DNA from 3 places in the Mesorhizobium sp. WSM4848 genome. Region 1 is predicted to be linked to each of the others. Evidence: predicted binding sites of a transcription regulator. Region 1 holds the regulator's gene; each other region holds the start of a gene.

Region 1 (3,278 bases):
CGGCGATGAGGAGAAGCAAAAATGTCGGTCGGAATCCGCCATGACGATCTGCGCCGGCGCAACCGGGCGATGGTGATTTCGGCGGTACGCCGCGCAGGCCAGCCGTCGCGGACCGAGATCGCCGCAACCACCGGCCTCAGCCATTCGACCATATCGGCGATCTCTTCCGACCTGATCCAGGAAGGCATCCTGGCCGAGAGCAAGGCGAGCGAGACGGTTTCGCTGAAACGCGGCCGACCGCAGGTCGGCCTCAGCCTCAATCCGCAAGCCGCTGCGGTGTTGACCGTCGTGTTGTCGCTGAATTTCCTGTCGGTCGCCGTCATCGATTATGCCGGACAAGTGGTCGCCGAGGAACAGCGCCGGCTGGACACGCTGACCATGTCGCGCGACGCGCTGATCGGCGAATGTGTCGCCATCGTCCGGCGCCGGCTCGAAGATCCCGACCTCGATGTCCAAAGCGTCGCCCGCATCGCGCTGGCGATCCAGGGCATCACCGATTCCCATGCGCGCGCCATGTTGTGGTCGCCGATCACGCCGCAGACGAACATCGCCTTCGCCGACATTCTGGAACGCGAGTTCGGCATCCCGGCCATCATGGAGAACGACAGCAACATGATGGCCGTGGCGCTGCGCTGGCGCCACCCGGATCGCTACCGCGATGATTTCATCGCCATCCTGCTCTCGCACGGCATCGGCATGGGGCTGGTGCTGAAGGGCGAATTGTTCACCGGCACCCACTCCTCAGGCGGCGAATTCGGCCACATGATTCATCGGCCGGGCGGCGCGCTTTGCCGCTGCGGGCGGCGCGGCTGCGTCGAGGCCTATGCCGGCAACTACGCCATCTGGCGCAACGCAAGGCAATTGAGCGAGAACGCAGAGCCGGTCGCCGATGTCAGCGACGCCGAGATGCGGGCACTGGCGGCCCGGGCGCGCGAGACGGACGGACCGGAGCGCGAAGCCTACCGCAAGGCCGGCGAAGCGCTCGGCTTCGGGCTCGGCAGCCTGTTCGCGCTGATCGATCCGGCGCCGGTGGCCATGGTCGGCGCCAGCGCTGCCGCCTTCGACCTGATCGAGCCGGCCCTGCGCGAGGCCATCGCCCAGACCGCCGGCGGCCAGCATTCGGGTTCGATTTCCTTCGACACCGAGCCGAACGAGCTGCCGCTGATCCGCGAAGGCTGCGCCATGCGCGCGTTGACCTTCGTCGACCAGGAGGTTTTTGCGCCCGGCGCACAAGGCAAGTCCGGCACGATCAGGAGAGACGTGGCCTGAGTCCGAACGAGGACTCAGCCATTCGCAGGCCGGCCTCACCTGAATATCAGCTAGTCTTCCCTGATCGCGTAGCCAGCGCCACGGATGGTGCGGATGACATCGGGCATGCGACCATTGTTGACCGCCTTGCGTAACCGGCCGACATGGACGTCCACCGTGCGCTCGTCGATGTAGATCGTCTCGCCCCAGACATTGTCGAGCAACTGACTGCGCGAGAAGACCCGGCCCGGGTGCCGCATCATGAATTCGAGCAGCCGGAATTCGGTCGGCCCGAGCCGGATCTCGCTCTTCTTGCGATAGACCCTGTGCGATTCACGATCGAGCATGATGTCGCCGACCTTGAGCACGCTGGACAGCACTTCCGGCTTGGCGCGGCGCAGCAGCGCCTTGACCCTGGCCATGAATTCCGGTGTCGAGAACGGCTTGACCAGATAGTCGTCGGCTCCGGTCGAAAGGCCGCGCACCCGGTCGCTCTCCTCGCCGCGCGCGGTCAGCATGATGATCGGCAGCCGCTCGGTTTCGGGACGCACCCGAAGGCGCCGGCAAAGCTCGATGCCGGAAACCGCCGGCACCATCCAGTCGAGCACCAGAAGATCGGGCACGTTCTCCTGCAGCCGGATTTCGGCCTCGTCGCCGCGCGTCACCACCTCGACCTGATAGCCTTCGGATTCCAGATTGTAACGGAGGAGGACGCCCAGCGGCTCTTCATCCTCCACCACCATGATGCGCGGCGCGATCATCGGCCGGTCACTCCTGTCATGTCGCCGGCGCCGACATCGTCGTTTCGTCGAGCTTCGGGCGATCCGCCGGCAATTGCTGCCCGGTCACGACAAAGTAGGCGTTTTCGGCGATGTTGGTGACATGATCGCCGATACGCTCGAGATTCTTGGCGCAGAACAGAAGATGCGTGCAGGCGGTGATGTTGCGCGGATCCTCCATCATGTAGGTCAGGAGTTCGCGAAAAACCGCCGTGTATTTCACGTCGATCTTCTGGTCGTCGGCGCGCAGTTCTTTCAACGCGCCGGCATTGCGCGACACATAGTGCTCGACCACGCCGCGGAGCTGCACAAGAACGAGATCCGCCATCGTGTCGATACCGTGCGACAGATTACGCGGCGTGGCGCTCTGCCCGACTGCGCTGACCCGCTTGGCTATGTTCTTGGCCAGGTCGCCGATGCGCTCGAGATCGCCGGCCATGCGGATTGCGCCAACCACGGCGCGCAGATCTTGCGCCATCGGCTGCCGCTTGGCGATCAGCGTGATCGCACTATCGTCGAGTTCGCGCTGCCGCGCATCCATGATGGCGTCGTCCGAGACGACGCGCTGCGCCATCGCATTGTCTGATGCAAGCAACGCGCGGATCGAGGCTGCGACCATCGCGGCGGCGAGCTCGTCCATATCGCGGATCAGCCTGTCGATGTGCTCCAGTTCCTCGTCGAAAGATGCGACGGTGTGTTCACCCATGATACTGTCCTCGTGTTCGAAATTCGCCGCCGGACCGCTCAGCCGAATCGGCCGGTGATGTAGTCCTGGGTGCGCTTGTCGTCGGGGTTGGTGAACATCTTGTCGGTCGCGCCCTCCTCGACCAGATAGCCGAGATGGAACATCGCCGTGCGTTGCGACACGCGCGCTGCCTGCTGCATCGAATGGGTGACGATGACGATCGTGTAGTTCTGGCGCAGTTCGTCAATCAGTTCCTCGACGCGGGCGGTGGCGATCGGATCGAGCGCCGAACAGGGCTCGTCCATCAGGATCACTTCCGGCGATACGGCGATGGCGCGCGCGATGCACAGGCGCTGCTGCTGTCCGCCGGAGAGACCGGTGCCCGACTCGAGCAGGCGATCCTTGACCTCGTTGAACAGGCCGGCCTTCTTCAGGCTCGATTCAACGATGCCGTCCAACTCGGCCTTGCTCCTGGCCAGGCCGTGAATGCGCGGACCGTAGGCGACGTTTTCATAGATCGACTTCGGAAACGGGTTCGGCTTCTGGAACACCATGCCGACGCGGGC
Region 2 (3,278 bases), on a different contig from region 1:
ATGCCTGAGCTCCACCGACGTCGCTATTAGCACACCGAGCGGCCCGCGCTGGTTCTCATGGATCGAACTGTCGGTGCGCGACAAGGAGAGCGGTGCTGTCTCGCATCGCGCCATCGCCCGCGACATTACCGCACGCAAGCACGCCGAAACGTCGCTGATCACCGCCCGCGAGCGATCCGAATATGCAAGCCAGGCCAAATCGCGCTTCCTCGCCACCGTCAGCCACGAGATCCGCACGCCGATGAACGGCATCATGGGCATGGCTAAGCTGCTGGCGGACACCGGGCTCTCGCCGCAACAACGGACCTATGTCGGCGCCATCTCGACCTCGGCCAGCGCGCTGCTGGCGCTGATCGAGGACCTGCTCGACTATTCCAAGATCGAGGCCGGCCGCTTCGATCCCGAACCGCAGCCAATGTCGGTGCGCGAGATCGCCGACAACATCGTAGAACTCCTGGCGGCGCGCGCCTTCGCCAAGAATATCGGCCTTGGCTGCCATGTCGAACCCGACGTGCCGCAGATGATATCAGCCGATCCTGGAAGAGTCAGGCAGGTGCTGCTCAACCTCATCGGCAACGCCATCAAGTTCACCGACAGCGGCGGCGTGTTGGTGAGCATCGCTCGTGCCCGCACCGAAACCACCGACCGCATATGCTTCACCGTCACCGACACCGGTCCTGGCCTGCACGAGGACGACTTGGAGCGCATCTTCGAGGAATTCGAACAGGCTGACGGCACCTCGACCCGCGCGCATGGCGGCGCCGGACTCGGTCTTGCCATCTCCAGGCGACTGGTGATCGCCATGGGCGGCACGATCTCGGTTTCGAGTCAGCTCGGCCATGGTTCGGAATTCGTCTTCGAAATCCCTGCAATATCCGCCACCGAACCGCCGCAGAGCCGTCAGGATGCGCTGTCAGGGCGGCGCGCCGTGATCCTGTCGAAGAACGCCATCGAGGCCGACGCCATCGCCCGCACCATCCGCGCCAATGGCGGCAAGGTCGATCTGGCCGCGACCGCCGCCCAGGCAGCGTCCTTCGCCGAAGGCTGCCACGTGCTTTTGGTCGATGCGGCCATGGAGGAAGGCGACGGCAGGTTGCTCAAGCGCCTTCGCCAGAGCGGCTTTGCCGACTGCGAGGCGATCACACTGATCGCGCCGACCGACCGCGGCATGCTGGGCGAGTTCCGCGCCAGCGGCTATGCCACCTTTCTGGCAAGGCCGGTGCGTGGCGAAACGTTGCTTCGCGTGCTTTTGGCCAGCAGCGTGCCTGCCCTCACCCCGCCGCAGCCGGAAAAGCGCGGCGCACCATCCGCCCGCGCCATTGGCAGCCGGCGGCGGGGTCTGTCCGTGCTGATCGCTGAGGATAACGACATCAACGCCATGCTTGCCCGTGCCACGCTGCTGAAGGCCGGGCATCGCGTGAAACTGGTCGGCAACGGCAAGGCCGCCGTCGAGGCCATCACCGGCGCCGACCACAAGTACCGCTTCGACGTGGTGCTGATGGACCTGCATATGCCTGTCATGGATGGGCTGGACGCCATCGCCGCCATCCGCCGGCACGAGGAGGAAACCGCCGTGCCGCCGGTTCCGATCATGGTGCTATCGGCGGACAGTCAGGAAACGACCCGCCACGCAGTGCTCGCCCATGGCGCCAGCGGCTTCGTCACCAAGCCGCTCGACCCCGACGCGCTGGTCCATGCGGTCGAGGGCCACGTGGCCGCGTGATCTGCCGGCTGTCCTTCCCTGGCTTACCTTCAGAACATAGCCGGTTGAAGGGTTGCCCAGCCGACGAAGTATTGCCGGCAGGGCCGCATCACGGTACTGTCACAATCCTGTTGCACCTACACCGTATCCCCGTGCCAAGAGGGATGGCTCGAAGGAGAATCACTCGTGCATACAGTTATGCCGGAATGTGACGCTCGGCCGAACGCCAGCGGTGCTTTGCTCACCGGGCGTAACGTCGATGCCGTCATAAAAGGCGAAGCGCTTGGCCGTATCGGCAACCTCGAAGTGCGGCTCGCACGCAACGAGGCCGAGATCGCCGCCGCGCAGGAAGTGCGCTACCGGGTATTCTATGACGAGCTCGGCGCCAGGAAAACCCTGTTTCAGGTGCAGGACCGCCGCGACGCCGACCATTTTGATCCGCTCTGTGATCACCTGCTCGTCTTCGACACCTCGCTATCCGGTCCCGAGCATCGCCGCATTGTCGGCACCTACCGCCTGTTGCGGCAGGAAATCGCGGCAGCGGCCGGCGGCTTCTATTCCGAGGGCGAGTTTGAGCTGACCAATCTTATCGCCCGCCACCCCGGCCAGCGTTTCCTCGAGCTCGGCCGCTCCTGCGTCTTGCCGGAATACCGTTCGAAGCGCACCATCGAGGCGCTCTGGCAAGGTATTTGGGCCTATATCAACCATTATGGGATCGGCGTGATGACCGGTTGCGCCTCGTTCCCCGGCACCGTGCCGGCGGCGCACGCCGAAGCGCTGACCTATCTCGCCCATCACTGCCGGACGAAATCGGCCTGGGACGTGCGCGCGGTCGCCGGGCGCTACTGCCCCATGGATTTGATGCCGATCGAGGCGGTCAACGCCAAGGCCGCGATCGCGGCGATGCCGCCGCTGGTCAAGGGCTATCTGCGCGTCGGCGCGCGGATCGGCGACGGCTGCGTCATCGACCGCGAATTCTCGACGGTCGACGTGTTCGTGGTGATGCCGGTCAAGGAGATCGGCGCCCGCTACGTCAATTATTATGGCGGGGAAGCCCAGCGCTTCGCGGCGTGAGTAGGGTAGTAAGGGAATAAGGCAGTAGGGGAGTAGGGGAGTAGGGGAAAGAGAAGGCACTGGCCGGAGTAGGCAATTGCTCTGCTTTACCGCAGGTAGCGTTATCCCCTACTCCCGTACTGCCCTACTCCCCTACTCCCCTAACTTACGCATCCTTCTCAGCTTGCTCATTCACCGGCCCTGGCTCGACCGGCGCTTCACCAGCCACATGCTTGGGACCGCCCTTGGCAACGCCGACCATGGCCGGCCGCAGCACCCGCTCGCCGATCGAATAGCCTGGCTGCACGACCTGGACCACCGTGTTGGCCGGCACCTCCGGATTGGGCACCTCGAACATCGCCTGGTGAAAATTCGGGTCGAATTTCTCGCCTTCCGGCTCGAGCTTCTTCACTCCGTGCCGCTCGAGCGCCGATAGCATGGCGCGCTCGGTGAGCTCGACGCCCTCGATCAGTGACTTCAAACCGGCATCACCCGACGCCTTGGACTCAGCCGGGATCGCATC
Region 3 (3,278 bases), on a different contig from region 1:
TGGCGGCACGCATCTGCCTGACATTACGGTGGTGACGCCTGTCTTTTCCCTCCCCCTTGAGGGGAGGGTGGCCGCCCACGGGTCTTGCCTCCGGCAAGCCCGAGGACAGGCTCCGCGGCCGGGTGGGGTCGGCTCGACTGGGTTCGACGCTCTGGCGGTGCCTTCTGGGGAGACCCCCACCGCCGCCTTCGGCGGCACCTCCCCCTCAAGGGGGGAGGAGATCCTCTTCTACGTCGCCTCGCGCGGCCATCATGCCGATATCGGCGGCACGGCGCCCGGCTCGATGACGCCGCTCGCCACCACCGTCGACGAGGAAGGCGTGCTGTTCGACAATTTCCGCATCGTCGATCGCGGCCGGTTCCGCGAGAAGGAGCTGGAGACGCTGCTCACCGACCACCCCTATCCGGCACGCAATCCGCACCAGAACATCGCCGACCTCAAGGCGCAGATTGCCGCCAATGAAAAGGGTGTTGCCGAGCTGCGCCAGATGGTCGCGCATTTCGGCCTTGGCGTCGTCGAGGCCTATATGGGCCATGTCCAGGACAATGCCGCCGAAAGCGTGCGCCGCGTGCTGGAGCGGTTGCCCGACAGCTCCGCATACGAGTATCCGACCGACACCGGCCAAATCATCAAGGTGAAGATATCGATCGACCGGCAAAAGCGTGAGGCGACCGTCGACTTCACCGGCACGTCGCCGGTCATGAAGAACAACTTCAACGCCCCCGAGCCGGTCGCCCGCGCAGCCGTGCTCTATGCCTTTCGCGTCATGGTCGAGGACATGATCCCGATGAATGCCGGCTGTCTGAGACCGATCCACATCATCATTCCCGAGGGTTGCATGCTGAAGCCGACCTACCCTGCCGCGGTCGTCGCCGGCAATGTCGAAACCTCGCAGCATGTCACCAATGCGCTGTTCGGCGCCATGGGCGCGATGGCCAATGCGCAAGGCACGATGAACAACCTCACCTTCGGCAACAAAAAGTACCAGTATTACGAGACGATCTGTTCCGGCTCGCCGGCAGGCCGGATGAACAACGGTCGCGGCTTTGCCGGCACCTCCGGCGTCCACACCCACATGACCAATTCGCGCCTGACCGACCCGGAAGTGCTGGAGTTGCGGTTCCCCGTCCTGCTCGAGGATTTCCACATCCGCGAAGGCTCCGGCGGCAAAGGCAAATGGAGTGCCGGCGACGGCACCGAGCGCACCATCCGTTTCCTCGAAAAGATGGAATGCGCGATCCTGTCCTCACATCGCAACCGCCCGCCGCAAGGCCTGGACGGCGGCGGCGATGGCGAGGTCGGCTCGACCAAGGTCCGCCGCAAGGATGGCCGCATCGAAGTCCTGAAGGCTTGCGACCAGACGCTGCTCGAGGCCGGCGAAGCCGTCATCGTGACGACGCCGACGCCGGGCGGATTCGGCCGCCGCTAAGGAGGCATCCAGAATTCGCTCCGGCGAGTCAGGTGGGGTGGTTTTCGAGAACCGAAGCGGAGCGGACATTTGGGTCCGTGAGCATCGCGCATGACCCCGAAAATCGGAACGATTTTCGGAAAGGATCATGCGCAAAATCAAAATGCTACAGCGTCCTTTGCGCGTCCTTGGGGACGCGCGGCGCTGTAGTAGCACAGAAAACCGCATCAGATGACCGCCGGAGTAGAATTATCGATGCCTCCGACTGTCACCGGCCTGTCATCCACCTGCGCTACCCGCTTGCGCCAGAGCAAACGGGGAATCGCCTTGTCATGACGGATGTTTCCGGAGAACTGGTTTTTCGCCGCGGCAAGCAAGTTGGCAAGGCCGTCTACCAGAATCGCCCGCTGTCCAAGGCTGGCCTCTCCGAGCGGCTCTTCGCCTTGCTGTTTTCCGGCCTCGTCTATCCGCAAATCTGGGAAGACCCCGACGTCGACATGGAGGCAATGCAGCTTGGCCAGGGCCACCGCGTCGTCACCATCGCCTCGGGCGGCTGCAACATCCTTGCCTATCTCACCCGGTCACCCGAACGGATCGACGCCGTCGATCTCAACGCCGCCCATATCGCGCTGAACCGCATGAAGCTCGAAGCGGTGCGCCATCTGCCGTCGCAGGGCGACCTGTTCCGTTTCTTCGGCGCTGCCGAGACCCGTCACAATTCGCAAGCCTACGACCGCTTCATCGCGCCGCATCTCGACCCGGTCAGCCGCCATTACTGGGAACATCGCAACTGGCGCCGGCGTCGCCGCATCGCCGTCTTCGACGGCAATTTCTACCAGACCGGCCTGCTCGGCCTGTTCATTGCCATGGGCCATCGCACCGCCAAATTATTCGGCGTCGATCCGGCCCGCATCATGGAAGCCAAAAGCCTCGCCGACCAGCGCCGCTTCTTCGACGACGAGCTGGCGCCGGTCTTCGAAAAGCCGCTGCTGAAATGGGCAACATCGCGAAAAGCCTCGCTGTTCGGCCTCGGCATTCCCCCGGCACAGTACGATTCGCTGATCACCTCGGGCGACGGCACCATGGCCAGCGTGCTGAAGGCCCGGCTGGAAAAGCTCGCCTGCGATTTTCCGCTAGAGAACAACTATTTCGCCTGGCAGGCTTTTGCCCGCCGCTACCCCAATCCCGGCGAGGCGGCGCTGCCTGCCTATCTCGAAAAACGCAACTATCAGGCGATCCGCAACAATGTCGGCCGCGTCGCCATCCACCATGCCAATCTGGTCGAATTGCTTGCCGGCAAGGATGCCGGTTCCGTCGACCGCTTCGTCCTGCTCGACGCACAGGACTGGATGACCGACGACCAGCTCAATGCGCTGTGGGCCGAGATCACCCGCACCGCGTCCACTCATGCCCGCGTCATCTTCCGCACCGCCGCCGAACCCAGCCTGTTGCCCGGCCGTGTCTCGAATTCGCTGCTCGACCAGTGGAGCTATGCGGACGAGGCCTCGCGCGAATTCTCGGCCCGCGACCGTTCGGCCATCTATGGCGGCTTCCACCTCTATGTGAAGCAGCCCGCATGAGCGCGACCGAACTGCCGGCCAGGCACGCCGAAGCGCCGGCCGACCACGGCGAACTGATGGACGGCGTCTACCGCTGGCAGCGCCACATCTACGACCTGACCCGCAAATATTACCTGCTCGGCCGCGACCGGCTGATATCAGGGCTGGAAGTGCCGGCGCGCGGCACCGTGCTCGAGCTTGGCTGCGGCACCGGCCGCAACATCGTCCTCGCCGCCCGCCTGTATCCCGACGCCCGCTTCTTCGGTCTCGATATTTCAGCCGAAATGCTGGAAACGGCCACTGCTGCCATG

The links. The regulator PhoB, encoded in region 1, activates phosphate uptake and scavenging genes when phosphate is short. The targets are predictions, from matches to a motif close to TGTCATNNANCTGTCAT.
Region 2: the regulator PhoB is predicted to act here: its motif matches at 1,821-1,837, upstream of olsB (l-ornithine N(alpha)-acyltransferase).
Region 3: the regulator PhoB is predicted to act here: its motif matches at 1,675-1,691, upstream of AC0L16_RS02865 (BtaA family protein).

The regions. Positions count from the first base shown of each region.
Region 1 is NZ_JBVVPX010000030.1:25,886-29,163, reverse strand. It holds gene AC0L16_RS23995 (ROK family protein) at 22-1,269, shown strand; gene phoB (phosphate regulon transcriptional regulator PhoB) at 1,320-2,009, opposite strand; gene phoU (phosphate signaling complex protein PhoU) at 2,026-2,733, opposite strand; gene pstB (phosphate ABC transporter ATP-binding protein PstB) at 2,772-3,278, opposite strand, start outside.
Region 2 is NZ_JBVVPX010000023.1:56,894-60,171, forward strand. It holds gene AC0L16_RS20710 (ATP-binding protein) at 1-1,723, shown strand, start outside; gene olsB (l-ornithine N(alpha)-acyltransferase) at 1,901-2,776, shown strand; gene grpE (nucleotide exchange factor GrpE) at 2,922-3,278, opposite strand, start outside.
Region 3 is NZ_JBVVPX010000002.1:103,777-107,054, reverse strand. It holds gene AC0L16_RS02870 (hydantoinase B/oxoprolinase family protein) at 1-1,429, shown strand, start outside; gene AC0L16_RS02865 (BtaA family protein) at 1,741-2,988, shown strand; gene AC0L16_RS02860 (class I SAM-dependent methyltransferase) at 2,985-3,278, shown strand, end outside.